DNA from 2 places in the Micromonospora sp. NPDC007208 genome. Region 2 is predicted to be linked to the other one. Evidence: predicted binding sites of a transcription regulator. Region 2 holds the regulator's gene; the other holds the start of a gene.
What was found. Region 2 encodes HrcA, which represses chaperone genes, less so after heat shock. Its sites were predicted from a motif close to GGTTNGCACNCTCNNNNNGAGNGTGCNAACC; they were not measured.
Positions count from the first base shown of each region.

Region 1: the regulator HrcA is predicted to act here: its motif matches at 7,087-7,117, upstream of groES (co-chaperone GroES).

Region 1 is NZ_JBIAFG010000003.1:490,833-506,312, reverse strand. Features, by position in the region: gene ACFYL6_RS08695 (DUF4142 domain-containing protein) at 1-177, opposite strand, end outside; gene ACFYL6_RS08690 (DUF1707 domain-containing protein) at 303-599, opposite strand; gene ACFYL6_RS08685 (ROK family protein) at 619-1,800, opposite strand; gene ACFYL6_RS08680 (sugar ABC transporter permease) at 1,823-3,085, opposite strand; gene ACFYL6_RS08675 (ATP-binding cassette domain-containing protein) at 3,082-3,900, opposite strand; gene ACFYL6_RS08670 (sugar ABC transporter substrate-binding protein) at 4,015-5,106, opposite strand; gene ybaK (Cys-tRNA(Pro) deacylase) at 5,286-5,765, opposite strand; gene ACFYL6_RS08660 (methyltransferase domain-containing protein) at 5,795-6,991, opposite strand; gene groES (co-chaperone GroES) at 7,251-7,565, shown strand; gene groL (chaperonin GroEL) at 7,636-9,276, shown strand; gene ACFYL6_RS08645 (molybdopterin-dependent oxidoreductase) at 9,404-11,110, shown strand; gene ACFYL6_RS08640 (hypothetical protein) at 11,636-12,199, opposite strand; gene ACFYL6_RS08635 (WhiB family transcriptional regulator) at 12,991-13,374, opposite strand; gene ACFYL6_RS08630 (response regulator transcription factor) at 13,628-14,443, shown strand; gene ACFYL6_RS08625 (DUF5319 domain-containing protein) at 14,579-14,998, opposite strand; gene guaB (IMP dehydrogenase) at 15,185-15,480, shown strand, end outside.
Region 2 is NZ_JBIAFG010000007.1:238,617-254,096, forward strand. Features, by position in the region: gene ACFYL6_RS17250 (SDR family NAD(P)-dependent oxidoreductase) at 1-209, shown strand, start outside; gene ppk2 (polyphosphate kinase 2) at 282-1,193, shown strand; gene ACFYL6_RS17260 (16S rRNA (uracil(1498)-N(3))-methyltransferase) at 1,212-1,946, opposite strand; gene dnaJ (molecular chaperone DnaJ) at 1,948-3,093, opposite strand; gene hrcA (heat-inducible transcriptional repressor HrcA) at 3,169-4,191, opposite strand; gene ACFYL6_RS17275 (DUF4870 domain-containing protein) at 4,417-5,043, shown strand; gene hemW (radical SAM family heme chaperone HemW) at 5,110-6,333, opposite strand; gene ACFYL6_RS17285 (enoyl-CoA hydratase-related protein) at 6,353-7,141, shown strand; gene ACFYL6_RS17290 (SDR family NAD(P)-dependent oxidoreductase) at 7,184-7,948, opposite strand; gene ACFYL6_RS17295 (hypothetical protein) at 8,265-9,125, shown strand; gene ACFYL6_RS17300 (phytanoyl-CoA dioxygenase family protein) at 9,347-10,249, shown strand; gene ACFYL6_RS17305 (low temperature requirement protein A) at 10,433-11,620, shown strand; gene ACFYL6_RS17310 (low temperature requirement protein A) at 11,637-12,830, opposite strand; gene ACFYL6_RS17315 (MOSC domain-containing protein) at 12,975-13,616, opposite strand; gene ACFYL6_RS17320 (carbohydrate ABC transporter permease) at 13,702-14,532, opposite strand; gene ACFYL6_RS17325 (carbohydrate ABC transporter permease) at 14,529-15,480, opposite strand, start outside.

The sequences.
Region 1 (15,480 bases), on a different contig from region 2:
CAGCCGCACCCCGTTGAGCAGCGTCATGTCGGCGGCGTTGAGCTGCTGGCCACCGGCGGGCGCGGCGACGGCCACGCCGGGCAGCACACCGACCCCCGCGATGATCGCGATGAGCAACATTGCCGCTCGGTGGGTCCGGGTGCCCAGTCGGCGATGGGGGGATCTGAGCGGTGCCATGTCTGTGGTGCCTCCTCGGTCCGGACCGGAACGCGTCTGGACCGGGCAGCCGTACCCTGCCGGTTGCCCGTCCGCCCACTGGTACGGACTGATCGCGCGATCAGTTCATCGCGCAGCGACCCGGATCAGCGGGTGACGGCGAGCAGGCCGCCGAGCAGCAGCAGGGTGAGCGCCGCGGCGGCGAAGACCATCAGCAGCTCCTGACGCCCGCGCTCCACGCGGCCGACGCCGGCGGCCGGGTCGGGCAGGGCCGGCAGGTCACGGGTCAGCGCGGCCAGGTCACCGAGGGTGCGGGCCGTCCACACGGCACCGGCCCGGTCGGAGAACTCGTCGAGCGTCAGCCGGCCCGCCGCGGTGTGCTGGTGCAGCGCGGCGACCACCCGGTTGCGGTCGTCGTCGGAGGCGCGCAGCTCGACATCCACGCCGGACAGCGTACGCGGATCAGCCCACGTCGAGGGGGTCGGCGAGGAGCCGTTCGAAGGCCAACTCGGCGGCACCGATCAGGGGCGCGTCCGCACCCAGTTTCGGTGTGCGCAGCCGGACGTGCTCCAGGCAGGCGCCGAGCGCGTTGGAGTTGAGCCGGCTGCGGATCTGGGCCGCCGCCGCGAGGTAGAGGTCACGCATGGTGCCGCCGAAGATGACCATCTCGGGGTTGAAGATGTTCACCAGGTTGGCGACCCCGAAGCCGAGCCAGTCGCCGGCCTGGCGGACCGCCGTCTGGGCTCGGGCGTCGCCCCGGTCGGCGGCGTCGAAGACGGCCAGCAGCGCGTCGCGGCCACGGGCGTCGGAGCGTCCGGCAGCGCGCAGGAGACCGTGCTCGCCGATCTCGGTCTCCCAGCAACCTCGGGAGCCGCACTCACAGGGCCTGCCGTCGCGGACCACCTTCATGTGCCCGACCTCGCCGCCGTACCCGCCGTGCCCGGTCAGCCGGCGCCCACCGGCGATGATGCCGGCACCCACGCCGACGTCGCCGTACAGGTAGAGGACGTTGTCGCAACCCGCCGCCACACCCCGTGCGTGCTCGGCGAACGCGGCGACGTCGGCGACGTTGCCCACGGTGATCGGTACGTCGATGCCCAACTCGTCGGCGAGGGCGGCGCCGATCGGCTCGTCCACCCAACCGGTGGTGGGACCGAGTCGGACCAGGCCGTCGTCCCGGCGGACCATGCCGCAGACCGCGACGCCGGCACCGACGCAGATCGCGTCCGCCGGCACCAGCTGCTGCATCTCCTTGACCGCGCCGGCCAGCAGCGGCGCGGCCTCCGCGGCCAGCAGGCCGCGCGGCCGGTCCAGGTCCCGGCGGTCCAGGACCGCGCCGCCCAGCCCGATCCGGGCCGCGCGCAGTCGGTCCACCTCCACCGAGTACGCGTAGGCGTAGACCCGGGCCGACTCGGGCCGGACGACAAGTGACGGTCGTCCGGCCCGGCCGGTCTCCTTCGGTGCCCCTTCGCTGACCAGCCCCACTGCGGACAGGTCGGCGGTGAGCGCGCCGATGGTGCTGCGGTTGAGACCCAGCGTGGTGGTCAGTTCGGCACGCGTGGTCGCCCCGTGGACGTGCACGTGCCGCAGCAGGGCCCCGAGGTTCTGCCGTCGGACGTCATCCTGGCTTGGTCCTGGGCGCATGCTGGTGCTACCTCCCGCGCGGTCAGCGGGTGCCGGTGGCTGCCGCGCGGCGGCGGGAGAGCGCGTCGACGCTGGCGGCGAGCAGCAGCACGACGCCGGTGACCACGTATTTGACTCCCGCGGTGTACCCCATCAGGCCCATTCCGTTTTCGATGACCGCGACCACCGCGCCGCCGAGTACGGCGTCGAGGACGCGGCCCTTGCCACCGAAGAGGCTGGTGCCGCCGATCACCGCCGCGCCGACCGCGTAGAGCAGTACGTTACTGCCCCCGGTGTTCGGGTCGACCGAGTTGGCCCGGCTGGCCGCCACGATGCCACCGATGGCGGCCATGGACGAGCAGATCACGAAGACGGAGATCCGGATCCGGTCGACTCCGATGCCGGCCCGGCGGGCCGCTTCCCGGTTGCCGCCCACGGCGTAGATGTGCCGGCCGTAGCTGGTGCGTTGGAGCACGAAGGTCCAGATGATCAGCAGCACCGCGATGATCGGCACCACGATCGGCACACCCTTGAGCGAAACGATGAGGACGTTGCGGCTGCGCTCCAGGTTGAGCACGTACACAGCGACGCCGAGGATGACGGCGAGCCCGCCGATCCGCAGCGCCACCACCGCGATGGGGTCGGTGATCAGACCGCGGGCCGCCCGGGTGCGGTGGCGCAGCAGTTGCACCGCCGCGTAGCCGACGACCGCGAGGGCGGTCAGCGCCCAGCCCAACGTGGGGCCGAGGTTGCGGTTGGCGATGGCGACCAGCACGTCGTCGCGGACGGAGATGTTGGTGCCGTCCTTGACGAGCAGCAGCACGACGCCCTGGAAGGCGAGGAAGCCGGCGAGGGTGACCACGAAGGACGGAATGCCGATCTTCGCGACGAGCATGCCGAGCGTGGTGCCGATGACCACACCGGTGGCGACGGCGGCGAGCACGGCGACCCACCAGGGGTAGCCGAGCACGGTGACCACATTGGCCAGCACCGCCGCGCAGACGCCGCTGGCGAAGCCGGCGGAGAGGTCGATCTCGCCGAGCAGCAGCACGAAGACCAGGCCCATCGCGATCAGCGTGACCGCCGCGCCCTGGGTGAAGAGGTTGGCGAAGTTGCCGGCCGACAGGAACGACGACGGCCGCATGATCGCGAAGACGGTGCAGAGCACGATCAGGCCGAGTACGGCTGGCAGCGCGCCGACGTCGCCACCGCGTACCCGACTCAGGTAGTTGCGGAAGTGGCCTCCGACGGTCGGCGTCGGTGTGACGGCGGCGGGGCCGTCCTTCCGCACGGCGGTGGTGGTCATCGGACGCCTCCTGAGATCGAGTCGGCCGACTGCGGGCCGTCGCCGTTGCTGCCCGGGTCGGTGGCGAGGCCGAGCCCGCCCGAGCGCCCGGCGGTGATCAGCTCGACCACCTGGGCGTGGGTGATGTCGGTGGTCTTCACCTGGGCGACCATCTGGCCGAGGTACAGCGCGGCGATCCGGTCGGAGACGGCGAAGACGTCGTTCATGTTGTGCGAGATGAGCACCACGGCCAGGCCGTTGTCGGCGAGGCGGCGGACCAGTTCGAGCACCTGGGCGGTCTGTGCCACGCCGAGCGCCGCGGTCGGCTCGTCCAGGATGACGAGCTTGCTGTTCCACAGCACCGCCTTGGCGATGGCCACGGTCTGGCGTTGACCGCCGGAGAGGCTCGACACGTGCTGGCGGAGTGAGGTGACGGTGCGGATGGAGAGCCCCGCCAGGGTTTCGGCGGCGAGCTGTTCCATGGTCGGCTCGTCGAGGACGATGCCGCTGCGCTTCTCCCTGCCGAGGAACATGTTCTGCACGATGTCCAGGTTGTCGCAGAGCGCGAGGTCCTGGTAGACGACCTCGATGCCGAGCGTGGCGGCGTCGCGGGGGCTGCCGATGTGCACCGGTTCACCGTTGAACAGGAACTCTCCGGCGTCGGTGGGGTGGATGCCGCTGATGCACTTCACCAGGGTCGACTTGCCGGCGCCGTTGTCGCCGACCAGTGCGGTCACTTCGCCCGGGTGGACGGTCAGGGCGACGTCGCGGAGCACCTGGACGGGACCGAAGCTCTTGTCGATCCCGCGGAGTTCCAGCAGGGGGGTCGCGGACACGGGGGTCTCCTTCTTAAGGGAGGTTCGGGGCCCGTCCGGCGGGCGCCGCCCGGCACGGGAGGGGTCTCCCGTGCCGGGCGGCGATGGTCGTCCCGGCGGGTACTGCGGCGTCGGTCAGCTGATGCCGGCTTCGGTGCAGGCCTTGGCGTACGCCGCGGTGCAGACCTCTTCCTTGGTCACGTAGCCGTCGGCGATGACGTCCTTGACATTGTCCTTGTAGATGGCCTTCGGGGTGAGCAGCACCGAGGGGACGTCGCGGCCACCCTCCGGGTCCTTCACCGTCTGGCCGGTGTCCTTCTTCTCGCCCTTGGCGAGCGCGATGGCCAGGTCGGAGGCGGCCTTCGCCTCTTCCCGGACGGCCTTGTAGACGGTCATGCACTGGTCACCGGCGAGGATGTTCTGCAGGCCCTCCACGCTGGCGTCCTGGCCGGTCACCGGCACCTTGCCGTTGATCTTGTTCTTCTTGAGGATCGAGATGGCGGCGTTGCCGAGAGTGTCGTTAGCGGCCAGCACGCCGTCGATCTTGCCCTTGGTGGCGGTGAGCTGCTGCTCGAAGATGGTCGCGGCGGTGGGGCCGTCCCAGCCCGGCACGGCGTCGTCCGGGCCCTTGGTGTATTCCTTGGCGTCGAACTTCGGCTTGAGCACCGAGTCGTAGCCGGCCTTGAACAGGGTGGCGTTGTTGTCGGTGGGGGAGCCGTTCAGGTACGCCACGACGGGGTTCTTGGCGTTCTTCTCGGTCAGGCACTTCGCCAGACCCTCGCCCTGCAGCTTGCCGACGGTCTCGTTGTCGAAGCTGACGTAGTACTGGGCGGAGCCGCCGAGGGTGAGCCGGTCGTAGTCGATGGTGGCGACGCCCTGCGACTTGGCCTTGTCGAGGACGGCCTTACCGGTGCCGGAGTCCAGGTTGACGATCATCAGGGCGGTGACGCCGCTGGTGATCATCTGGTCGGCAATGGTCTGGAAGGCAGTCTTGTCGTTCTGGGCGTTCTGGATGTCGGCCTGGACGCCGGCGGCCTTGAACGCCTCCTCCAGGAACCGGCGGTCCGCCGTTTCCCAGCGGGCCGAGGACTTGCTGTCCGGGAGGATCACGCCGATCTTGGGGGTCTTTTCGGCGGCGGCCTTGTCGCCGGAGTCGTCGCTACAAGCGGTCAAGCCGCCGGTCGTGAGCAGGCCCACGGCGGCGATGGTGAGGATCCCCTTACGCATGTGCAGGGTCCTTTCGGAGGTGGGGGAGGTGTTGTTTTGTTGTGTCCGGCAACGTATTTCGCGTCACACCGGCTCCACAAGACCGCGCAGGTGCATAGTTTGTTGGGAGCGATAACAATTCAGCAACGCGACTGTTACTCCCCGGGTATCCCACGGGGGAGTCGACGTAACGACGGTCGTCAGTGGGTCTGCAACGGCGCGGTGCGGGCGTCGGTCAGCGCCACCAGATCCGCCGCTGCCAGTTCGAGTTGCAGACCGCGCCGACCAGCCGAGACATAGATCGTCGGGAGGTCCAGCGCGGATTCGTCCAACACGGTGGGCAACCGTCGGCGCTGCCCGAGCGGGCTGATCCCACCGCGTACGTAGCCGGTTGCCCGCTCGGCTACCGCCCGGTCGGCCAACGCCGCCCGCTTGCCGCCGACAGCCGCCGCGAGCGCCTTGAGATCCAGCTCGCCGGTGACCGGAACGACCGCCACGGTGAGCGCGCCGTCGACCTCGGTCACCAGCGACTTGAACACGCGCTCCGGTGCCACGCCGAGCGCCACCGCCACCAACGCGCCGTAGTTCGGGGCGTCCGGCGACACCCGGTACGGATGGGTGCGATGCGCGATGCCGCGCTTGACCAACAGTGCCGTTGCCGGCGTGCCCTGTCCCGCCACAGCGACGAGGCTAGTCCCTGTGTCAGGTCCTATTCGACCGGCCGGCCGATCAGCACCGTCGGTGCGCCGCCGACCCGGGTGAGCACCAGACTCGCCGACTCGTCCCCGGCCAGCCGTAGGTCCCGCCGGAGCTGCTCCGGGGTGAGCGCCGAACCCCGCTTGAGGATCTCCACGCGGCCCACCCGACGGTCGCGCAGCAGCGTCCGCAGGCGCTTGAGCGAGAACGGCAGCACGTCGGTGATCTCCAGGCAGCGCGCGTACGGGGTGCGGATCGGCTGGTCGGCGTAGAGGTAGGCGATGCTCGGATCGCCCAGGGTGGCGTCCAGGTCGGTGGCCAGTTCGGCGACGAGGTGCGCGCGCACCACCGCCGGGTCCGGGTCGTACAGGTAGCGGCGCGGCGGCCCGACCGGCGCCTCGGCGGCACCCGAGCCGGTGAGCTGGTGGCGGTGGGTCTCGGCGCCCCGCTGGCGGTAGAGGGTGGCGCGGCGGGGCACCTCCGCCAGCTCGCCGCACCAGAGCGCGGCCTCGACCAGATCGCCGTCCACGCCGACCCACTCGGCCTCGGCACCGGCCGGGATGAGCGCGTGGTCCAGGCCCGGCGCCACCTTCACCACGGTGCGCGGCACCCGCTCGGCCAGCCCGGTGACGAAGTCCCACGGTGGCGAGTAGGCGCGCGGGTCGAAGATCCGCCGCCCGGTGCCGGTCGTGCGGCGGGCCGGATCGCAGAAGACCCCGTCGACCCCTGACACGTCGAACCCGGTCGCGTCGCCGCACTCGACAGTGAACAACTCGGCCAGCCCGGCCGCCTCGGCGTTGGCTGCGGCCATCGCGGCGGTCACCGGGTCGGCCTCCACCCCGTACACCCGGATGCCGGCACGGGCGGCGGCCAGCGCGTCGGCACCGAGCCCGCACCCGAGGTCGGCCAGGGTGCGCACGCCGGCCGCGGACAACCGGGCGGCCCGATGGTCGGCGACCACCCGGCGGGTGGCCTGCTCCAGGCCGGGCCGGGTGAGGAACATCCCAGCGGCGGCCGCGCCGAACTTGGCTGTCGCCCGGTGGCGCAGCTCGGCCTGGGTGAGGGCCGCCGCGGCCAACGTCGGCGGCACCCCGGCCGAGCGCAGCGCCGACGCCGCGACCAGTGGATCACCGCCGGCCAGCCCGGCCGCCGCCGTGAGCGCGGCCGACCCCTCGGGGGTACGCAGCGCCGCCAGTTGATCGAGATCCACCCGGCTATTGTCCCGGCCACCCCGGAAATCCTGGCTGGCGGGGCGCGACGCGCTGGCACTCTCCTTGACGGAGTGCTAGCCACGGAATAACCTGCGATTAGCACTCTCACCCTGAGGGTGCCAGCTTCCGGGTCTCGCGACCCGGGTGCGCACGCCAGGCGGACCGGCACCCGCGACGACGGCACCGCCCGGTGGCATGAGGCAGATTGACGCTGGTCAGCCCCGCTGGCCAGCAACGAAACCAGTACCCCAGGAGGGTATGCCCGTGACTACCGCGACCAAGGTTGCGATCAAGCCGCTCGAGGACCGCATCGTGGTCCAGGCGAACGAGGCTGAGACCACCACGGCGTCGGGCATCGTGATCCCCGACACCGCCAAGGAGAAGCCGCAGGAGGGCACCGTCCTCGCTGTGGGCCCGGGGCGCGTCGACGACAACGGCAACCGGGTTCCGGTTGACGTGCAAATCGGCGACACCGTCCTCTACTCGAAGTACGGCGGCACCGAGGTCAAGTACGCCGGCGAGGAGTACCTGGTGCTCTCCGCCCGCGACGTCCTCGCGGTCATCGAGAAGTAAGCAACCGATCAGTGCCACTGCCCCGGTCCGGCTCGCCGGGCCGGGGCAATGGCGCTTCGAAGGGACATTTATGGCGAAGATCCTGAGCTTCTCGGACGACGCCCGACACCTGCTGGAGCACGGTGTCAACGCCCTCGCGGACGCGGTCAAGGTCACCCTCGGCCCGCGCGGGCGCAACGTCGTCCTGGACAAGAAATTCGGTGCGCCGACGATCACCAACGATGGTGTGACCATCGCCAAGGAGATCGAGCTCACCAACCCGTACGAGAACCTTGGCGCGCAGTTGGTCAAGGAGGTGGCGACCAAGACCAACGACGTCGCCGGCGACGGGACCACCACCGCGACCGTGCTGGCCCAGGCGATGGTTCGCGAGGGTCTGCGCAACGTGACCGCCGGGACCAACCCGGCCGGCCTCAAGCGGGGCATCGACGCGGCGGCCACCAAGGTCTCCGAGGCGCTGCTCGGCCGTGCCGCCGAGGTCACCAGCAAGGAGTCGATCGCGAACGTGGCGACGATCTCCGCGCAGGACTCCACGATCGGCGATCTGATCGCCGAGGCGATGGAGCGCGTCGGCCGCGACGGTGTCATCACCGTCGAGGAAGGTTCGATGCTCACCACCGAACTGGACGTGACCGAGGGTCTCCAGTTCGACAAGGGCTTCATCTCGCCGAACTTCGTCACCGACCTGGAGGGTCAGGAGTCCGTCCTTGAGGACGCGTACATCCTGGTCACCACCCAGAAGATCTCGGCGATCGAGGAGCTGCTGCCGCTGCTGGAGAAGGTCCTGCAGAACAGCAAGCCCCTGCTGATCATCGCCGAGGACGTGGACGGCCAGGCGCTCTCCACCCTGGTGGTCAACTCGCTGCGCAAGACCCTCAAGGTCTGCGCGGTCAAGGCCCCGGGCTTCGGTGACCGGCGCAAGGCGATGCTCCAGGACATCGCGATCTCCACGGGCGCCGAGCTGGTCGCCCCGGAGCTGGGCTACAAGATCGACCAGGTCGGCCTGGAGGTGCTCGGCACCGCCCGGCGCGTCGTGGTCGACAAGGAGAACACCACGATCGTCGACGGCGGCGGCCAGAAGGCCGACGTTGCCGACCGGGTCTCCCAGATCCGCAAGGAGATCGAGGCCTCCGACTCCGACTGGGACCGGGAGAAGCTGGCCGAGCGGCTGGCGAAGCTCTCCGGTGGCATCGCCGTCATCAAGGCTGGCGCGGCCACCGAGGTCGAGATGAAGGAGCGCAAGCACCGCATCGAGGACGCCATCGCGGCGACCAAGGCTGCGGTCGAGGAGGGCACCGTCCCCGGCGGCGGCGCCGCCCTGGTGCAGATCCGCTCGGTGCTCGACGACGACCTGGGCTTCACCGGTGACGAGAAGGTAGGCGTCTCGGTCGTGCGCAAGGCGCTCGTCGAGCCGCTGCGCTGGATCGCGCAGAACGCCGGTCACGACGGCTACGTCGTGACGCAGAAGGTCGCCGACCTCGACTGGGGCCACGGCCTCGACGCCGCCAAGGGCGAGTACGTCGACCTGGTCAAGGCCGGCATCATCGACCCGGTGAAGGTGACCCGCAACGCGGTCACCAACGCCGCCTCGATCGCCGGTCTGCTGCTCACCACGGAGAGCCTCGTGGTGGAGAAGCCGGAGCAGGCCGAGCCGGCCGCCGCCGGCGGGCACGGCCACGGTCACGGCCACCAGCACGGCCCGGGCTTCTGATCCGGTAGCGACACCGGGGCACACCGCCGTACGGCGGTGTGCCCCGCTTCGTTCGGTGGGCTGCCAGGTCATTACCGAACGCTGACGTTGTTGGCGACCGGGCGAGATGATCGCGCACACTGGGCCGATGAGCACCACGTCACGGCGGTACGCCGCGTTGGCCGGAATCACCGCCGCCGCCGTCGCGATCGGGATCGCCGAACCGGTCGCGGTGTTGACCGGCCCCCGGTCGGCGCCCCTGGTCGCGGTCGGCGGGGTCGTCGTCGACGCCGTCCCCGAGTCGCTGAAGCAACTCGCCATCGACCTCTTCGGCACCGCCGACAAGATCGCGCTGCTGGTCGGCACGGCCGCGTTGCTGGGCGCCTTCGCGGCGCTGTTCGGCGTCCTGGCGATCCGCCGGCTGGCACTCGGCCTGGCCGGCATCACCGCGTTCGGCGCCATCGGGGTGGCCGCCGCGCTGACCCGCTCCGGCGCGGACCTCGCCGACGCGCTGCCGTCCCTGGTCGGCGCCGGTCTCGGCGCCCTGGTGCTCTGGCTGTTCATCGCCGGACCGTTCGAGCTGAACCCCTGGCCCTGGTCACCACCCACGCCGACCGCTGGTCCTCTTCCGTCCTCTGGCCCGGTGTCGTCCGGCGGTTCGGTGTCGCCGGCTGGCCCTGTGTCGCCGGCTGGCCCTGTGTCGCCGGCTGGGCCGGTGTCGCCGGCTGGGCCGGTGCCGGTGACTCCCGCTGGGCCGACGTCGGCGGTCGGGCCCGCCGAAGTGGACCCGGAGTCGCGGCGGCGGTTCCTCACCGGGAGCGGGGTGCTGCTCGGCACGGCCGTGGTGGCCGGTCTCGGTGGGCGGTGGCTGGCGGGTCGGCGCGGCGTGTCCGCAGCCCGCGACGCGATCCGCCTGCCCGCGCCGGTCGCCCCCGCACCGGCCGTGCCGGCAGGCGCGGACCTCTCGCTGACCCAGCTCGCGCCGTACGTCACCCCGAACTTCGGGTTCTACCGGATCGACACCGCACTCGTGGTGCCCCAGGTCGACCCGGACACCTGGCGGTTGCGGATCCACGGGAGGGTCGGCAAGGAGCGCACCTACAGCTACGCGGATCTGCTGGCCCGACCGCTGGTCGAGCGGTACGTCACGCTGGCCTGCGTCTCCAACGAGGTGGGCGGGGACCTGATCGGCAATGCCCGCTGGCTCGGCGTACCCCTGCGGGAACTGCTGGACGAGGTCGAGCCCGACGACGACGCCGACCAGGTCGTTGGTCGGTCGGTCGACGGTTGGACCTGCGGTACCCCCACCGCCGCGCTGCGCGACGGGCGGGATGCGCTGCTGGCCGTCGGAATGAACGGTGAGCCGCTGCCGGTCGAGCACGGCTTCCCGGTCCGGGTGGTGGTGCCGGGCCTCTACGGCTACGTGTCGGCCTGCAAGTGGGTGACCGAACTGGAGCTGACCCGGTTCGCCGACTTCGACGCGTACTGGGTGCCGCGCGGCTGGTCCCCCCAGGGGCCGATCAAGACCCAGTCGCGGATCGACACGCCCCGGGGGCGCAACCGGCTGACCGCCGGACCGGTGACCGTCGCCGGGGTGGCCTGGGCGCAGCACCGGGGCATCAGCCGAGTCGAGGTACGCGTCGACGACGGCCAGTGGCAGGAAGCCGCGCTGGCCCCGACCGTGTCGGTGGACACCTGGGTGCAGTGGTCCTGGCGCTGGGACGCCACGCCGGGCGAACACCGGCTCCAGGTCCGGGCGACGGACGCGACAGGTGAAACCCAAACCGAGCGTACGCAGGACGTCGTCCCGGATGGCGCCACCGGCTGGCACACGGTCACCGTCACCGTCCGCTGACCCACGGCGTGGCGCCGGCCCCGGGCTGCGTCCGTGACCGGTTCCGCGGCGTCCACTGCCCTCCGGTGGGGCGGTGTGTGTGACCTGCTCTGTGGGTCGTTGGGCTGTGTCCGCGACCTGCTCTGTGGGTCGTTGGGCTGCGTCCGCGACCTGTTCTGTGGGTCGGTGGGCTGTGTCCGCGACCTGTTCTGTGGGTCGGCCGGTTGGTTCGCGACCTGCCTTGCGGGTTCCCGCGACTTTCCTCCGGGTCGGCCGGTTGGTTCGCGACCTGCCTTGCGGGTTCCCGCGACTTTCCTCCGGGTCGGTCGGGCCGGCTGGTTGACCGGTGATACCCCAGACCGTGCATGCAGATCTTGGACACTTTCCGTTCGCGCCGAACGGAAAGTGTCCAAGATCTGCGGGCGCCGAGCACCGAAATGCCGCTGGCCGGCACCCCGGGGTTGCGGGTGCCGGCCAGCGGTCGGTGTCGTGCTGTGGTCTTGCCGTGCGGTGGTGCCGGCGTGCGCGTTCTGCGGTGGTGCGGGGTCAGCTGTTCCAGTGCTGGGTGACGAGGTCGGTGGCCTGCTGCTCCCACTGGGCGTAGGCGTCCGGGTAGGCCGACACCTGCACGGTCTGCGCGGCGTCGGTCAGCGGCATGTCCTGCCACCCGTCGACCTGCTTCAGACCCTTGAGGAACGCGGTGGTCGAGTACTCGGGGTCGGTGATCTGCTCCGGCGTACCCCAACCCGAGCTCGGGCGCTGCTGGAACAGGCCCAGCGAGTCGTGGTCGTTCATGTCGCCGAGGTGGCCGAGGTTCTCCAGCTTCGACTCCTGCAGGCTCGTCGCGATCGAGATGACCGCGGCCCGCTCCGGGAGACCGGCCTTCTTCGTCGCGGCGATGATCGCCTTGACGTTAGCGGTCTGCTCGTCGTTCAGGGTGATGTGGGACTGGTCGCCCTGCGGCTTCGGCGCTGCCGACTGCACGGCCACGGCGGCGGGCTTGGCGTCCACGGCCGGGTTGGCGTGGGCGGCGATCGGACCGGCGAACACACCACCGGCGAACGCGAGACCAGCAACAGACAGCATGCTCTTACGGAAGATCGTGTTCATGGGGGTAGCTCCTTCGGGGGTAGAACACCCCAACCGCCAAAGGGGGAAGCGGCAGTGGGGTGTGAGCACCTCGTCCGGCGCTGCACGTACAAGAGGGAAAGTCTGGGGGGTTGGCGCCTCTCGGGCGTCGGGTCGGCGACCTGGCGAGCGGGGGCTCGTGGCGCCGGGTCCATGTGTAACGACCGGGGGCCGGGGGTCATTCCGGGGTTGGCCCGTCCGTCGGCACGCTCATCGTGGTGGTGCCTACGGTCGTTCGTGGGGACTGCAACGACCCGGGGGCCGGGGTCATTCCGGGTTTGGCCCACCTGACGGCACCCTCGTTGGGGCGGGGCCTGCGGTCGTTCGTGGGGACTGTAACGACCGGGCGGAGGCTGGCATTCCACCTGCGCGACCCGCCCAAGGACCGGGCGGCGGGTCGGTGGTACTGCGATCGTCAGAGTATGTAACGACCCCGGCCCGGCCATGATTCCGGCCCACCGGTGGGCCCGATCACCGGACAAAGCCCGCATACCTCACAGCAGCCTAAGCCCTGCACCCAGCCTGAATCCCTCAGACCGGACAAACCGCCCAGCGGCACCGTCTTTGCTTGCCCTCGCGACCGCACAACCGGCTTGATCCACTCGGGGTCATTGAAATCGGGGTGTCCGGGCGGGCGGGAAGCCCCGACATCAAGGAACCCGTGTGGATCATGGCCGTGTCGGCGACGGCGGGGCGCACGGAACCGCATGAACGGCACGAAACCGCGCCCCCGGGGCGGGGGCGCGGTTTCGCGGATGTTGGGATGCCTCGGGTCAGGCCACGTTGCGTTGGGCCGGGACGGTCGACTTGTGCGGGCGGCCCAGGCGGGCCTCCAGCCGTGCGACGTCGACCCGGGCGTGCCGGCGGTCCGCCAGGTCCTCCCAGCCGACGGCGAGCAGTCGCAGGCGCTCCGACTCGCTGAAGCCGCCCCAGACGCCGTAGGGCTCACGTACCGACAGCGCATGGGCGGCGCACTCGGCGCGGACCGGGCAGGCGCGGCAGACCGACTTGGCGGCGGACTCGCGGCGCAGCCGGGAAGAGCCACGCTCACCGTCGGGGTGGAAGAACTGGGCGCTGTCGCGCCCTCGGCAGGCACCGAGTCGCTGCCAGTCCCAGAGATCGACGATGGGTCCGGGCAGTCTACGTACGTTCGACATCAGCACCCCTCCTCCCGCGCGGCTCCGCGAGAATCCTTATGGCCGGCGTCCGGGCGGCGGGCCGCGCAGGCGCACCGTTCCCGGCCTGGATCTCCCGGTACCCGGGCTTTCGCCAACTCACACGTCTGTGATCGAAAACGTCCGGGAAATTGCGGCTTTTGCCCCATCTGTCGGAAAAGTTCGAAGGATTGCCGGGAACCCCCTCCCCAGCCGACCGCGTCATGGTCTGCTCGTTGGCGGAGAGGAGACCACAGTGCGTACCGTTCTTGTGTGCGTTCGGACACCACTCGCGGCCCAGCACCTTACTTCTGCTGCCGCGCGGCTGGGGTTGTCCGCGATCGTTCGTACCGCCGTCTCTGATCCCGAGGTGATGCTGCGGCTGGCCGAGCGACCGGCCGACGTGGTCCTGGCCGACACGGCCCTCACCCGCCCGGACAGCGCCGGCTTCGTCCGCCGGGTCCTGGCGCGTGCGCCGCAGGCGGCGGTGCTGCTGCTCGGCACCGAGGAGTCCGAGGCCGCGGCGGCCACCATCAGCGCCGGGGCCCGGGGGCTCATCCAGAATGTCGACCATGACCTGACCAGCGCGGTGGCGAAGGCGCTACTGCTGCTCACCGCGCCCGGCCGAGCCTCCCGGCAGCGGATCACCGATCCGGCCCGCGACGCTGCGGCGGTGGGTGGTTCCGGTCGCTCCGGGCCGCCGCCGCGTGCCTCGGGTGAGCCCGGCTGGGCGGCCACGGCCGCTGACGGGCCGGCCGGTTTGGCGTCGGTGCCGGTGCAGCGGGGCGACGACGAGGCGGAGGCGGGTGCCGGCGAGTCGGCGGCGCAGACCGACCCGGGCCGTCCCGCCCCGAACGCCCGGCCCAGTCGCGCGTCGATCGGCCTTACCGAGCGTGAGCTTCAGGTGCTGCTCGGCATGGCCGAGGGCAAGAGCAACGCGGAGATCGGCCGGGAGCTGTTCGTCTCCGAGGACACCGTCAAGACACACGCCCGCCGGTTGTTCCGCAAGCTTGGCGCCCGGGACCGGGCACACGCGGTCGCGGCGGGGTTCCGCGCCGGTCTGGTCGCCTGACGTAAGCGCCGCGCAGCCACAGGGCACCCCGCGCGACAGCAGGGCACCCTGGGGCACGCCGGGGTACGCCCGCAGGGCAACGCCGCGCTCCGCGACAGCGGGGTACGCAGCCCAGCAGCGGGTCACCCGCCGGCGTCACGTGGTGGCGGTCGGGGCGCCCGGCTCGTCCTCGGTGCCCTCGGACAGGGTGTCGTGTACCCCGTCCGCGTACCCCCGGGCGTAGTCCCAGGTCACGTAGTGGTCCGGGTCGGGGTCGTACGCGGGCTCGTGCACCCGGGGCCGACCGGAGTTGAGCAGGTGCCGCAGGTTGCCGCGGAGCAGGTCCCAGTCGAAGTAGTGCGGCTCGCGACAGTCCTCGCATTCGATCACCAGCCCGCGGACCCCGATGGGGGCCAGCAGAGCCTGGTAGATCTCCAGATCGGCGAGGTCTTCCAGCACATCCTGCCGCTCGACGTCGGTCAGCGGATCCGGCGTCGCGTCATCGCCCGGATCATCCAGACCCGCGGTCGGATCGGCCGGGTCGCCATTGAACGGGTCGATGGGCTCGTCGTGCACCCCCTCACCGTAGACCCAACCCGGCGCGAACGTCCGCCCCCCGGCCTCCGCGCCGGGCCGGCCTGCCACGGACGGGTCGCCCAGCTCACTGGGTACGATGAGGCGACGTGCCGGCATCGTGGCGCGCTCCGGTGCCCGCCCGCGCCACCTCGCTGAAGCCCATCCGAGCAGCTCAGGGGAGCAATCGTGGAAAATTCGCCCAGCACCGATCTTCCGGCCGGCGTCGAGCACGCCGACCTGGGCGGCCACCTGCCCGAGCTGCCGGCCGGCTCCGCCCGGGTGGTTCCGCTCGGCCTCACCTTCGACGACGTGCTGCTCCAGCCGGGCGAGTCGGACGTGGTGCCCAGCCGGGTCAACACCCGGACGAAGCTCACCCGCAACATCGAGTTGTCCATTCCGCTGCTGTCCAGCGCGATGGACACGGTGACCGAGGCCCGGATGGCGATCGCCATGGCCCGCCAGGGCGGCATCGGCGTGTTGCA
Region 2 (15,480 bases):
CCGTCGCGCCGGGCTTCGTGGCGACCGACATGACCACCGAGCACCTGCGCGGCGAGCGGGGCGCGGCCATCCGGGCGCAGAGCCCGTTCGATCGGGTGGGCCGACCGGAGGAGATCGCCGCCGCCGTGCACTGGTTGGCCTCGCCGCAGGCGGAGTGGGCCTCCGGCACCATCGTCGACCTCAACGGCGCCTCCTACCTGCGCAGCTGAGGTCGACGCCGCCGGCAGATCACCCGGCCGGGGAGGTGGTTGGCGGTTCGCGGGCGGGTAAGTCCCACCGACATGGCCGACTCCGCGCTGCTGGACCTCACCGCCGACTACCGGGTGGCCGACGGCCACGACGACGACCCTGTCCTGCTCCGCCCCGACGGCACCCCCGTCGAGACCTGGCGCGAGGACTACCCGTACGACGAGCGGCTGGACCGCGACGAGTACGACCGCGACAAGCGGCTGCTCCAGATCGAGCTGCTGAAACTCCAGGACTGGATCAAGGAGTCCGGCGAGCGTCTGGTGATCCTCTTCGAGGGCCGGGACGCGGCCGGCAAGGGCGGCACCATCAAACGCTTCATGGAGCACCTCAACCCGCGGGGCGCGTCGGTGGTGGCGCTCGCCAAGCCGGACGAGCGGGAAGCCGCCCAGTGGTACTTCCAACGGTGGCTGGCGCACCTGCCGGCGGCCGGTGAGATCGTGCTGTTCGACCGTTCCTGGTACAACCGGGCCGGCGTGGAGCGGGTGATGGGCTTCTGTAGCCGCAAGGAGTACCTGGAGTTCCTGCGGCAGGCCCCGGAGCTGGAACGGATGCTGGTGCGTTCGGGCATCCGGCTGGTCAAGTTCTGGTTCTCCGTCTCCCAGAACGAGCAACGCACCCGGTTCGCGATCCGCCAGGTCGACCCGGTCCGACAGTGGAAGCTGTCCCCGATGGACATCGCCTCGCTCGACCGGTGGGACGAGTACACCGAGGCCAAGGAGGCGATGTTCTTCTGGACCGACACGGCCGACGCGCCGTGGACGGTGGTGAAGAGCAACGACAAGAAGCGGGCCCGCCTCGAGGCGATTCGGCACGTGCTGCACCGCTTCGACTACACCGGCAAGGACCCCGAGGTGGTCGGCACGCCGGACCCGCAGATCATCGGGCCGGCCGGGCTGGACCTGGGGCCGGAGGAAGAGGTGGTGCCGGTCTTTCCCCGCCCCTGATCGAGCCCGAAGCCCCAGTTACCAGCGGCCGAGGCGGGTGGCGAGCACGCTGAGGGCCGCCACCCCGGCGGTGGAGGTGCGCAGCACGGCCGGCCCGAGGCGTACGGGTCGCCCGCCGGCCTCGGCGAAGGCGGTCAGCTCGGCCGGGGCGATGCCGCCCTCCGGGCCGACGACCAGGACGATCTCACCGGTGGAGGGCAGCTCGGCGGTGGTGAGCCGGTCCTCGGCCTCCTCGTGCAGCACGAACCCGGCGGCGGCACCGGCGATCCGGCGGGCCACCGTGGCGGTGGACTCGTCGGGCGCACCGGCCACCACCGGCAGCCACGGCCGGCGGGCCTGCTTGGCAGCCTCCCGGGCGGTGGCCACCCACTTCTCCCGGGCGCGTACGCCCCGGTCGCCGCGCCACTGGGTCACCGAGCGCGAGGCGGCCCAGGGCACGATCTCGTCCACCCCGACCTCGGTCATCGCCTGCACGGCCAGCTCGCCCCGGTCGCCCTTGGCGATGCCCTGCACGACCGCGATCCGGGGGACCGGCGCGTCCGCGTACCCCCGGGAGGTGATGGTGACCTCCAGGCTGCCCCGGCCGACGGCCGTGACCACGGCGGCGGCCGTGCCACCCCGCCCGTCGGCGAGCAGCAGCTCCTCGCCGACGCGCAGTCGTTGCACGGTGGCGGCGTGGTGCCCCTCCGGGCCGTCCAGGGTCAGCGCGTCGCCGGTGGGCAGCGCCTCGACCAGGAACAGCGGTGCGGACACCTCAGGCGTGCCCGTTGAACGCGTCGCGCATCCGGGAGAAGAAGCCGCCCTGCTTGGATAACTCGGCGACCTCCTCACCACGGGTCTTGGCGAAGTCGCGCAGCATCTTCTCCTGGTCCGGGTCGAGCTTGGTCGGCGTCCGCACGTCCAGGTGCACGTAGAGGTCGCCCCGGCCGGTGCCGCGCAGGTGCGGCACGCCCCGGGCGCGCAGTCGCAGCGTGCTGGCCGGCTGGGTGCCGGCCTTGACGTCGACGGTCTCCTCGCTGTCCAGCGTCTTGATGGTCAGCCGGGTGCCCAGCGCCGCCGCCGTCATCGGCACGGTGACCCGGCAGTGCAGGTCGTCGCCCTTGCGGGAGTACACGTCGTGCGGGCGCTCGTGGATCTCCACGTAGAGGTCACCGGCGGTGCCGCCGCCGGGGCCCACCTCGCCCTGCTGGGCCAGCCGGATCCGCATGCCGTCCTCGACGCCGGCCGGGATCTTGACGGTCAGCGAGCGGCGGGTCCGCACCCGGCCGTCGCCGGCGCAGGTGGGGCAGGGGTGCGGGATGGTGGTGCCGTAGCCCTGGCACACGGTGCACGGCCGGGCGGAGACCACCTGGCCGAGGAAGGTGCGCTGCACCGACTGCACCTCGCCCCGACCGCCGCACGCCTCGCAGGTCGCCAGGTGCGTGCCGGCGGCCGTGCCGGCGCCGGAGCAGGTGGTGCAGAGCACTGCGGTGTCGACGGTGATCGGGGCCTCGACGCCGAACGCCGTCTCGTGCAGGTCGAGTTCGAGCCGCAGGATCGCGTCCGCGCCCGGGCGGGTACGCGGCCGTGGGCCACGGGCGCCACCGCCCGCGCCGCCGAAGAACGCGTCCATGATGTCCTGGAAACCGACGAACGGGCCGGCGCCTCCGGGGCCGCCCGGGCCCCCGGCGCCGCCGCCACCCGGGGCGAGCGGGTCGCCACCCAGGTCGACGATCTGCCGCTTCCGGTCGTCCGAGAGGACCTCGTACGCGGCGTTGATGTCCTTGAACTTCTCCTGAGCCTCCGGGTCCGGATTGACGTCCGGGTGGAACTGGCGCGCCAGCTTGCGGTAGGCGCGCTTGATCTCGTCATCGGAGGCTTCCCGGCTCACACCGAGAATGCCGTAGTAGTCCCTGGCCACTGCGTTCCGTGTCCTCATGTTCGTCTCGCGTTGCGCCGGTCGGCGGCCGCAGCCGGCCGCGTCGGCCCTGACCAATCAGTTCTGGGCCAGCAACTCGCCCACGTAGCGTGCCACGGCGCGCACCGTGGCGATGTTGCCGGGGTAGTCCATCCGGGTGGGCCCCAGCACCCCCAGGCCGCCCACGATGGTGGTGCCCGGGCCGTACCCGGTGCTGACCACCGAGGCGGCGCGCAGGTTGTCGAACTCGTTCTCGTCGCCGATCAGCACCCGGGTCGTGCTCGGCTCGGTCTCACCGATGAGCTTGAGCAGCACGACCTCCTCCTCCAGCGCCTCGAGGATCGGCCGCAGCGAGCCCTGGAAGTCGAGTAGGCCGCCCCGGGTGAGGTTCGCGGTGCCGGCGAGCGCGATCCGTTCCTCGTGCCGTTCGACAAGCGTCTCCAGCAGGACGGTGGCGAGCGTGGTCATGGTCGGACGTAGCCCGGTCGGCGCTTCCTCCACCAGCGCCTGCACCAGCGGTGGCGTCTCGGACAGCCGGGCGTTGGCGAGCTTCTCGTTGATCAGTCGGCGCAGGTCGGTGACGTCGTCGGCGGGCACCGGCCCGGGCAGCTCCACGAGTCGCTGCTCCACCCGCCCGGTGTCGGCGATCATGACGAGCATCAGCCGGGTGGTGGAGATCGGCACCAGCTCCAGGTGACGCACCGAGGAGCGGGCCAGGCTCGGGTACTGCACGACGGCGACCTGCCGGGTCAGTTGGGCGAGCAACCGCACCGTGCGGTGCACCACGTCGTCGAGGTCGACCGCGCCGACCAGGAAGCGCTCGATGGCCCGGCGCTCGGCCGGGCTGAGCGGCTTGACCCGGGACAACCGGTCGACGAAGAGGCGGTAGCCGCGGTCGGTGGGCACCCGGCCGGCACTGGTGTGCGGCTGCCGGATGTAGCCCTCCTCCTCCAGCACGGCCATGTCGTTGCGGACCGTGGCCGGGGAGACCCCGAGCTGGTGCCGCTCGACCAGCGCCTTGCTGCCGACCGGCTCCTGGGTGGAGACGTAGTCCTCGACGATGGCGCGGAGCACGGCGAGTTTCCGGTCGTCGAGACCCATCCTCCGCACCTCCTGTCGCACGTCGGCCGCCGGCCCTGCGGGCCGGCCGGGCCGTCCTGGCACTCGACTGTAACGAGTGCCAGTCTACGTCGGCGGGCCCGCCGACGCGATGATCAACGGCCACCCGTCGGTGCGGCCCGCGCCACCCCGCTGGGCCGATCGGCCCGCACCGCCAGGCGGTGTCGCTCTGGTGCGGCGTTGCCACCGGCCCCTACCGTGACATCCATGACTGAACCTCCTCGCCCTCCCGGATCGGGCGACTCCGGCAACTACCCGCCGGAGCCCACCTCGCCGGGCCCGTTCCCGTCGGCCGAGCCACCCACCGCACCACTGTCCGGGGCGCCCGGCCCGGCCGGGTATCCCCCGGCCGGTGGCTATCCACCGCCCACCGGTGACCAACCGCCGTCGGGCGGCTACCCTCCGGCAGGCGGCTATCCCCCGCCCGGGGGCTATCCGCCACCCGGCGGCTACCCGGCCGGTGGGGCCTACGGCGGCCCCGGCGGCGGCTACGCCAACAACGAGGACAAGACCTGGGCGCTGGTCGCGCACTTCGGCGGCGCCCTCGGCGCGCTGGTCAGCTTCGGTCCGCTGGGCTTCGTCGCCCCGCTCATCGCCTACCTGGCCCGGGGCCAGCAGTCGCCGACCGTGCGGGCGCACGCCCTCGCCGCCCTGAACTTCCAGATCCTCTGGTCGATCATCGCGTTCGTGCTGCTCTTCGTGAGCTGGTGCCTGCTCTTCCTGCCCAGCATCGCCGTCGTGGTGATCCAGATCCTGTTCGGGATCATCGCCGGCATCAAGGCCAACGAGGGCACCCCGTACCGCTACCCGATGACTGCCAACTTCATCAAGTGAACCGGGCCGGCCGCTCCCCCGGCCGGTCCGGACCACCGCCGCCCCCGTCCAGGGGCGGCGGGCCGCTCAGGGCAGCAGATCGCGGACGACGGCGTCGGCGAGCAACCGCCCGCGCAGGGTGAGCACCGCCCGGCCGGCGGCGTACTCGTCGGCGGCCAGCAGGCCGCCGGCCAGCGCCCGCTCGGCGCCGGCCCGGCCGGTGGCGTCGAGCACCGCCAGCGGGAGGCCGCTGGCCAGCCGCAGCCGGAGCATCACGTCCTCCATGTGCGCCTCGTCGACCGTGAGCACCTCCCGGGCCAGACCGGGAGACGCGCCGGCGGCCAGCCGCTGGGCGTACGCCGAGGGGTGTTTGACGTTCCACCAGCGCACCCCGCCGACGTGGCTGTGCGCCCCCGGCCCCAGCCCCCACCAGTCCGCGCCGGTCCAGTAGAGCAGGTTGTGCCGGCAGCGGGCCTCCTCGGTGCGGGCCCAGTTGGAGACCTCGTACCAGGAGAGCCCGGCCGCGTCGAGCGCGGCCTCCGCAGCCAGGTAGCGGTCCGCGGCCACGTCGTCACTGGGGTACGCCAGCTCGCCGCGCCGCATCCGGGCGGCGAGCCGGGTGCCGTCCTCGACGATCAGGGCGTACGCGCTGACGTGGTCCACGCCGGCGGCGACGACCTGCTCCAGCGAGGCGGCGAAGTCCTCCGCCCGCTCCCCCGGGGTGCCGTAGATCAGGTCCAGGTTGACGTGCTCGAACCCGGCGTCGCGCGCCTCCAGGGCGGCGGCGGTGGCCCGGCCGGCGCTGTGTTTGCGGTCCAGGATCGCCAGCACCCCCGGGGAGGCGGACTGCATGCCCAGCGAGACCCGGGTGTAGCCGGCGGCCCGCAGCAGCTTCAACGATTCCGGGGTGACCGACTCCGGGTTGGCCTCGGTGGTCACCTCGGCGTCGGCGGCCAGCCCCCAGGTGCGGTCGATGCCGTCGAGGATGCGGGCCAGGTCGTCGGCGGGGAGCAGGGTGGGCGTGCCGCCGCCGACGAAGACGGTGTCGACCCGAGGTGGCGGGCTGTCGCCGAGCACCCGGGCGGCGAGCGTCAGCTCGGCCAGGACGGTGTCGGCGTACCCCTCGCGGCTGGCGCCGCCGCCCAACTCGGACGCCGTGTAGGTGTTGAAGTCGCAGTAGCCGCAGCGGCTGGCGCAGAACGGCACGTGCACGTACACGCCGAAGCCGCGCGCGCCGACCGACGTGGTGGCGGTGGCGGGCAACGATCCGTCGACGGGGACGGTCTCACCATCTGGAAGGACGCCGGGCATGGCCACTAGTGTGCCCGGCATGACCTCTCCCGACGTCCTCGTGCGGGTCGCCACGGCCCGTGGGGTGACCACCCTCACCCTGGACAGCCCGCACAACCGCAACGCGCTCTCCACCGGCCTGATGACCCAGCTGCTGGCCGGGCTGGCGGACGCGGTCGCCGACGAGGCGGTCCGAGTGATCGTGCTAAACCACACCGGCCCGGTCTTCTGCTCGGGCGCGGACCTGAAGGAGACCGCCGCGGCGTACGCCAGCGGGACGGTGCCGGCCGGCATGCTGGGCGACGTGCTCGCGGCGCTCTGGGAGTGCCCGAAGCCGGTGCTGGCCCGGGTCGGCGGGCCGGCGCGGGCCGGTGGGCTGGGCCTGGTCGCCGCCGCCGACCTGGCGGTCTGCGCCGACGAGGCGACGTTCGCGTTCACCGAGGTACGCATCGGGGTGATCCCGGCGGTGATCTCGGCGACCGTGCTGCCCCGGCTGCACCCCCGCGCCGCCGCCGAGCTGTACCTGACCGGGGACACCTTCGACGGCCGCCGGGCCGCCGAGATCGGCCTGGTCACGGCCTCGGTTCCGGCGGACGGGCTGGACGACGCGGTACGGGGCTACTGCGACTCGCTGGTGCGCGGCGCGCCCGGGGCGCTGGCCGGCGCGAAGGAGCTGCTGCGCCGACCGGGCAGCGCCGAGTTGCGCGCCGACCTGGCCCGGCTCTCGGCCGTCTCGACCGGCTACTTCCTCTCCGACGAGGGGCGCGAGGGGGTCACCGCGTTCCGCGAACGTCGACCGGCGCGCTGGGTGCCCGCCCTCGACGACTGACGGTCGGGGCGCCACCGGGAGCGGCGGCGCCCCAAGGTCGGGTTACCAGGCGGTCGCGCCGCCGTCGACCGGGTAGTTCGCCCCGGTGATGTACGACGCCCGGTCGGACGCGAGGAAGACCACCAGCTCGACGACCTCCTCGGGGCGCGCGAAGCGCTTGAGCAGCGTCTTGGCGGTGATGGCGTCCCGCGCCTCCTGGTTGTCACCGAGGTCGCGTTCGCTGGCTGGGGTGAGGGTGGGCCCGGGGCTGATCGCCACCGCGCGGATCCCGTGCGGCGCGCCTTCGAGCGCGAGCTGTCGCGTCATGCCGATGATGCCGGCGTTCGCGGCGGTGTGACCGACCATCGGCGGGACGTGGCCGCCGATCATCCCGGCCATGGAGGCGGCGCTGATGATGACACCCCCGCCGCGTTGGACCAGGTGCGGCCAGGCGAACTTCGACACGAAGTACGGGATGTCGAGTTCCCCGGTAATGGTGTAGCGCCAGTCCTGCACCGAGAAGTCGGGCATCGGGCCGAAGCGGAGCGCGGCCGCGTTGTTGTAGACCACGTCGAGCCCGCCATAGGCGGCGGCAGCGTCGTCGACGAGCTTCCGTACCTGCTCGGGGTCGGTGAGGTCGACCGGCGCGATGCCGGTCATCTCGCCGCCGGCGGTGCGGACGAGCTCGACCGTCTCGTCGTTACCGGCGACCTGGAGGTCGGCCCCGACGACCTTCGCGCCCTCGCGCGCGAAGGTCAGCGCCGCCACGCGACCCAGACCACCGCCGGTGCCGGTGATCAGTACGACCTTGCCATCGAGCGTTCCCATGGAACTCCTCCTCGTTCGGCGACCGACGCGCCCGGGTATGGGTGGTAGGTCGGATTGACATGTCAACTAAAGTCCTTGACAGGTCAATCGCTTCCCGATTTCGCATACCCGGTGACACGCACAACAGCCCACCGCGACGGGGTGACCGAACGACCCGGCAGGTGAGATCCCGACCGGAGCGGGAACGTCGCCAACCGGTACGCGACATCGGAGCCGACCCCGAACCGGTCGGAGCCGACCAGGTCAGGCCCAAACCGCTCGGACGACCCGGGAAGGGCCGGCGGGGACGTACGCTTGTCAGACTGTCGATCTGGGGGTGTGGGTGCGAACTCGGGCAACCGTGGCGGGTGGAGTGGTGCTCATCCTCGTCGCCGTGATCGCTGTCTGGCTCGTCGTACGGCAGGTCGGCGACAACCTCACGTTGCCGCTGATGGCACGGAAGTGCACCGTGCAGGCCGACGGACGGGTCGCGTTGGACGCCGACCAGATGGCCAACGCGGCGACCATCGCGGCGATCGGCGCGAAGCGCGGCATGCCCGAGCGGGCCGTCGTGGTCGCGCTCGCCACCGCGTACCAGGAGTCCGGGCTGCGCAACCTCGCCGACGGCGACCGCGACTCGGTTGGCCTGTTCCAGCAGCGACCGAGCCAGGGTTGGGGCACTCCGGCGCAGATCCGCGACCCGCGCTACGCGGCCAACCGGTTCTACGCCTCCCTCAAGAAGGTGCGCGGCTGGGAGAAGATGCGCGTCACCGACGCCGCCCAGCGGGTGCAGCGCTCGGCGTTCCCCGAGGCGTACCAGAAGTGGGCCGACGACTCCGAGGTGCTCAGCCGAGCCCTGCTCGGCGACGCAAGCGGCGCGGTCGCCTGCACGGTGGGGCGTACCCCGGCGATGCACGGCGCGGCGGCTGCCGCGCAACTGACCCGCAACCTCGTGCTGGACTGGGGGTTGGAGGGCACCGACCCGACCGACCCGACCGGGCTGGCGGTGACTCCGGGCGACCAACGCGACGGCTGGCGGTACGCGCACTGGCTGGTGTCGCACGCCCAGGACCACGGGGTGAAGCGGGTCCGCTTCGGCGACCTGGAGTGGACCGCCCGCGACGGCTCGTGGGGCCGGGTGGACGGCCGACAGAGCCCCGCCGGCCAGGTGGTGGCCGAGGTGTTCAACGAGGGTTGACCGACCCGGATCTCTTAACCGGCAGTCACCGCACAAACCGGCAATGTGCGTTAAATCGCGCTATTGATCGCTCAGATCTCACTCTGTGCGCTTCTCCCGCTGCGTGGGGTCCCACGGCGGCCCAATCCCGCACCACACCCTCCCCGACGCCGGGGCCACCGCGTTACGATCGGCGGCCTGTGCCAGAAATGGTTTCACCTCATGGGGAGGGGTACGACGCGGTGTTCGATTACGGCGACCGGACCGGTTACGAACCGATCAGCGACACTGACCGCAAGGAGTTCCACGAGCAGGGCTTCCTCCTGCTGCGCAACGTCCTGACGGAGGACCACCGGGCGGCGCTGGAGGCGGCGGTCGACCGCGTCTACGCGGAGGAGCAGGCGAAGGGCACCACCAAGAAGGACGGCACCCTGCACCTGCTGGGCTTCCTGGAGCGCGACGAGCTCTTCGGTGAGCTGCTGACCCACCCGATCGCCTTCCCGTACATGTGGGGGCTGGCCGGCTGGAACATCTACACCCACCACAACCACCTGGACGTCACCCCGCCGGCCGCCGAGCCGGAGAAGCCGTACTGGGGTTGGCACCAGGACGGGTACCGGCAGAACTCCGACCCGGAGACGATGGACCCGAACCTGCCTCGGCCGATGTTCTCGCTGAAGGTCGCGTACGTGCTGTCGGACCTCTCCGAGACCGGCCGCGGCGCCACCAAGGTCATCCCGGGCAGCCATCTCAAGAACTCGCTGCCCCGGCCGGCGGACCTCACCGTGCAGAACCCCGACCCGGAGGGCACGGTGGAGATCACCGCCAACCCGGGCGACGCCTTCATCTTCGACCGCCGGCAGTGGCACTCGCGGTCGACGAACCTGTCGACGATCACCCGCAAGATGCTCTTCGTCGGCTACACCTACCGGTGGATCCGTCCGCTGGACGAGCTGCACCCCGACGTGAACGGCGAGTGGTACCGCAACCGCACCCCCGTGCAGCGCCAGCTGATCGGCGAGGGCACCCACACCGCCAACTACTGGGGCATCAACTGGGACGGGTACGTCGACGACGAGATCCCGCTGCGCAAGGAGCTCAAGGAGCGCGGTCTGCTCGACCGCAACATCCCCTGGCTCCGCTGACTTCTGCTCGTCGGACGGCCCCCTGCCAACGCTCAGCGATGGCAGGGGGCCGTTCCACGTCCACCCGCTGAGCGAGTGCGTTCCGGCTCACCGGCCACCGTACGGTCGGTAGCGTGGCGGGTGCGCGGGGTCGGGGCGCAGCGCCCCCGCCCAGGGCGCGGGGTGGCACAGGAGGCAGCCGCAGTGACGTCCGCTCCGCTTCCCCGGATCCTCCGCCGCCGCGGCGAGCCGGAGTACCCGACGTTCCTGGAACTCTTCTTCGACCTGGTCTACATCTTCATGTTCTCCCGGCTCGCCGCCAGCCTGGCCGAGAACCTCACCCTTCGGGGCGCGGCGCAGACCGCCGTCCTGCTGCTGGCCGCCTGGTGGGTCTGGGTGCTGACCGCCTGGCTCACCGACCTGTTCAACCCCCGCCTGCCGATCATCCAGGCGACCACCCTGCTGGTCATGCTCGGCACCCTGCTGATGGCGATCGCGACGCCGTTCGCCTTCGGTCGGTACGGGTGGCTCTTCGTCGCGGCGTACTTCGGCATTCACCTGGTCCGGGACGCCGTCCTGATCCCCGGCACCCGGGTGAACCGTCCGATCCAGGCCAGGAGCATCCGGGTGTTCTTCTGGTTCGGCATCACCGTGACGCCCTGGGTGGCCGGCGTGTTCGTGGACGAGAACGCTCGACTGGCGCTCTGGTCGCTCGCGGTGGCGGTCGACCTCGGCTCAGCCCGGATCGGCTGGCCGACGCCAGGGCTGGGGCGTACCGAGCTCGCCAGCCAGATCTTCACAGGGGTGCACCTCTCCGAGCGGCACCGGGCGATCTTCATCGTCGCGCTCGGCGAGTTGATCCTGAACACCGGCACGGGGCTGGCCGGCAGCGGATTCACGGCCGGCGCGGTGGCCACCGGCGCGGTCGCGTTCCTCAGCGCGGTCCTCCTGTTCCAGCTCTACTTCCAGCGGGTCCAGCGGATCCTGGCGCCACCGACCGTCGCGACTGTGGAACGGGTCCGCTCCGGCACCTCCACCTCGTACACCCATCTGGTCATGGTCGCCGGGGTGGTGCTGGTCTCGACCGGCACGTCGCTGGTCATCGACCGGCCGTTCGGCCGCGCCCCGGTCGAGCTGATGGTCGCCATCCTCGGCGGACCGCTCCTGTTCCTGCTCGGCACCGTCCTGTTCGATGCCGTGGTGACCGGCCGGATCCTCTGGTCCCGGGTGCTGGCGATCGTGGTGTTGGGTGCCCTGATGGCACCCGCCACTTTCCTACTTCCGCCCCTGGCCGCCCTGATGCTGGCGAACATGGTCCTGCTGACCACCCTGGTCGGCGAAGGGCTGGCCGCGCGCGGTCGCCCGGTCGGGGCCGCCGCGCCAGCACGATGAGGGGCCGCCGTACGAGTCAGCGCATCGTCGGCGGTGCCGGCGTACGCGCGTGTCGCCTGGTGCTCACCAGGTTCGCCGCGGCGATCAGCGCCAGCACGGTCATTGCGAGCAGCGCGACAAGCAGCGGCGGCAGCAGGGGCGTGGCCGGCGCCACGCACGCCAACAGCACCAGCCCGGCCGACCGGGACCGCGAGATCCGCCCGAACACGGTGAAGTCGAGTACGCCCCGTCCGACCAGGTACAACGCCGGGCCACCGAGGATGACCGCAGCCCACGACGGCGGGGTCTCACCCCACGGGCGGACCACCACGAGGTGACTGGTGACCGCCGCGCCGACGATTCCGGCCACCATGATCAGATGGGTGACCGCCGCGGACTGGATGAGCAGCGCCGGGTTGGACGACCGGGCGATCGCCTCGGTCAGCAGCTCACCGGCCCGGTAGATGTAGATCCGCCACATCAGCACCACGGTGGTGAACACCACGAGCAGTGCCCAGGCCCGTTCCATCGTGTACTCGCTCATGCTGAAGGTCGTTCCGGTCACGAAGATCGAGACACCGAGCGCGACGATGACGAACTGCCGGTAACGCTCGGCCACCCGTTCTCCGGCCAGCCGCCAGTCGCGCGCTCGTGAGTGCCCGATCCTGGGCACCGGCCAGCCGAACCCGGCTGCCGAGTATTCGACGACGACCGTGAGCGCCCAGATCGGCAACTGGCCCGAACCGCCGACGACCGCCCCACCGATCCAGCCGACACCGGCGACGCCCTCCCAGATCTGGATCCGGATGATGCTGGGAAGCAGGGTCCTGCCAGGGGCGACAAGGGAGTAGTAGACGGAGGTGCTGGCGTGGATGAGCACGTACGTGACCGCGAAGAGCACCGCGTGATCGCCGTACGCATCGGCCGCGGCCGCGGCCAACAGCAGGCTGACCGCCGCCACCCAGATGAGCTGCCCCTGCCCGGACGGGCGTTCCAGGTCGAGGCTGTCCGCCCCCCACACGGTCAGCGCCCAGATCATCGTGAACGCGAGCAGCAGCACCAGCGTCTCGGCGCCGCCGGTCCAGGTCAGGTTCTCGGCCAACGTGGTCGCCAAGGTGACCAGCGCGAAGACGTAGACCAGGTCGAAGAAGAGTTCCAGGAACGCCGGACGCTTGAAGTCCGGATCGGTGGGTGACGCCGCCGGGGCACCGCCCTCCGTTGCCATCGACATCGCGCTCCACCCGGTCCCCCGCCGCAGGCCCTCGATGGGGACAATACGGGCAACCGTCCGCCGTTGGTCCCGTCCTCCGGTTCTTGTCGGCTGCCAGCTACCCCGACCCGGGCAGGATGGCCGCGTGTCGGCGCGACAGCGCGGTCAGCCGCGGGAGGCGAGGCGGCGGCGGGCCTTCTCTCGGATCGGCTCCGGCAGATCCTCGGCGTCGAGCAGCCGAGGCAACAACTCCGGCTCCAGGCTGGTCGCCCGGAACACCTCACCGATGGTCACACCGTGCGCCGGCCGGTCCACCACCTCGACCGGGTCGCCCGCGCCGACCTCCCCCTCGCGCAGCACCCGAAGGTAGGCGCCGGGCGAGGCCCGGACGGTGAACCGCTTGATCAGATCCGGTACGCCCCAGAACCCGGCGAACGTGGTGCAGGGGGTGCGCGGCTTGGTGACCTGAAGCAGGGCGGAACCGACCTGCCACTGCTCACCGATCACCGCACCCGTCACGTCGACCGCGTAGGTGGTCAGGTTCTCGCCGAAGCCGCCGGGCGATATGGCGCGGCCCAGTTCGGCCACCCACCAGGCGGCGTCCTCCTCCGCATAGGCGTAGACGGCCTGGTCAGGGCCACCGTGATGGGCCCGCTCGCCGATGAAGTCGCCCGCCAGGCCGCCGGTGAGCAGCGGAACCGGGCCGTCCACCGGCCGCTTGTCGATGCCGCTGCGACCGCTCGCGTCGCCGGCCCACCCCGCCTCGGTCACGATGCCGAGGTTCACCGCTGCCACCCTGCCCGTCATGACCGTCAGCCTAGTGGCGGTCCGACGCCGGCCAACCCTCCCGGGGCGGGGGCCCAGCGCCGGCGTCGGCCCCCGCGGCGCGGCGTCAGCCCTTGACGGCGCCGGCCACCAGGCCGGAGACCATCCGACGCTGCACCAGCAGGAAGAAGATGATGACCGGCAGGGTGAACAGGGTGGACGCGGCCATCACCGGCCCCCAGTTGGTGTCGTCCCGACCGAAGAAGAAGGTCATCGCCACCGGCAGGGTGTAGCTGCCCTGGTCGTTGATGAACGTCAACGCGAAGATCAGCTCGTTCCACGCCGTGATGAAGGAGAAGATGCTGGTTGCCACCAGGCCGGGCGCGACCAGCGGGAAGAGCACCCGGCGGAAGGTCTGGGCCCGGCTGGCCCCGTCGATCGCCGCCGCCTCCTCCAGTTCCTTCGGCACCGCGGCGACGAAGCCGCGCAGCATCCAGACCGCGAACGGCAGCGAGAAACCGAGGTACGTGAGGATCAGGCTGGGCAGGGTGTTGTAGAGCCCCAGCCGCTGGATCATCAGGAACAGCGGGATGACCAACGCCTCCAGCGGGATCATCTGCACCACCAGCAGCATGATCAGGAAGCTGGTCCGCAGCTTGAAGCGGAACCGCGCCACCGCCGTCGCCGCCAGCAGGGCCACCAGTCCACTGAGCACCACAGTGGAGACGGCGACCAGCGCGCTGTTGAGGAAGAAGTCGAGGAAGCTGACGCCGGGGATCAGGTTGCCGGTCAGGATCTCCCGGTAGTGCGCCAACGTCGGATGGGTCGGCACCGGCTGCGGGGTGGCCGAGAAGATCTCGTTGCTCGGCTTCAGCGAGGTGGAGATCATCCAGTAGACCGGGAACGCCGCGAAGAGCGCGACCAGCAGCCCGGCGCCGTTGAGGGCTACCTTCTTCACGACTCGTCCTCCTGCCTGAGCACCATCCGTACGTAGAAGCCGGTGACCACCAGCAGGATCAGCGTCAGGATCACCGCGATGGCCGCGCCGAGTCCGTACTTCGGCGGCGGAGAGAAGGCTTCGGCGTACGAGTAGATGGCGAGCATGAACGTCGGCCGGTCCTGGGTGCCGCCGGCCAGCACGAACTGCTGGGTGAAGACCTTGAAGTCCCAGATCGTGGAGAGCACGATCAGGATCCCGAAGACCGGGCGCAGCAACGGGAAGGTGATCTTCCAGAAGACCCGCCACGGGCTGGCGCCGTCCACCCGGGCCGCCTCGTGCAGCTCACTCGGCACGCTCTTGAGACCCGCCAGCACGCTCACCGCGATGAACGGGAACGAGTGCCAGACCACGACCAGGGTGAGGATGGCGAAGAAGAGCAGTGGCGAGTTGAACCACCCGTAACCGGTCCAGTCGCTGCGCCCGAACAGGCTGTTCGAGAGCCCGTCCGGCAACGCGTTGAACAGCCAGGTGACCAGGCCGCTCGTGTCGTCGAAGATCCATTTCCAGACGATGGTGCCGGTCAACGCCGGCGTGGCCCAGGCGAGCATCACGCAGCTCGCCACGAACGTCGCCATCTTGCGCCCGAGCCGGTTGAGCAGCAGCCCCACCAGGGTGCCGAGCACCATGGTGAGCAACACGTTGGCCGCGGCGAACAGAACCGTGTTGCGCAGCACGGTCAGGAAGAACGGGTCGGAGAGGATGTCGGTGTAGTTGCCGAGCCCCACCCACGGCCACTCCCGATCGCCGCGCAGTTGCCGGACGCTGTTCAGGCGGTAGAAGGACATCACCACGACCTGGCCGAGCGGCCAGAGCAGCAACACCCCGATGATCAGCAGTGCGGGCAGGAGCAGCAGGTAGGGCAGGCGGTCCACCCGGCGACGCCGCCGCGCGGGGGTCTCCCGCGCG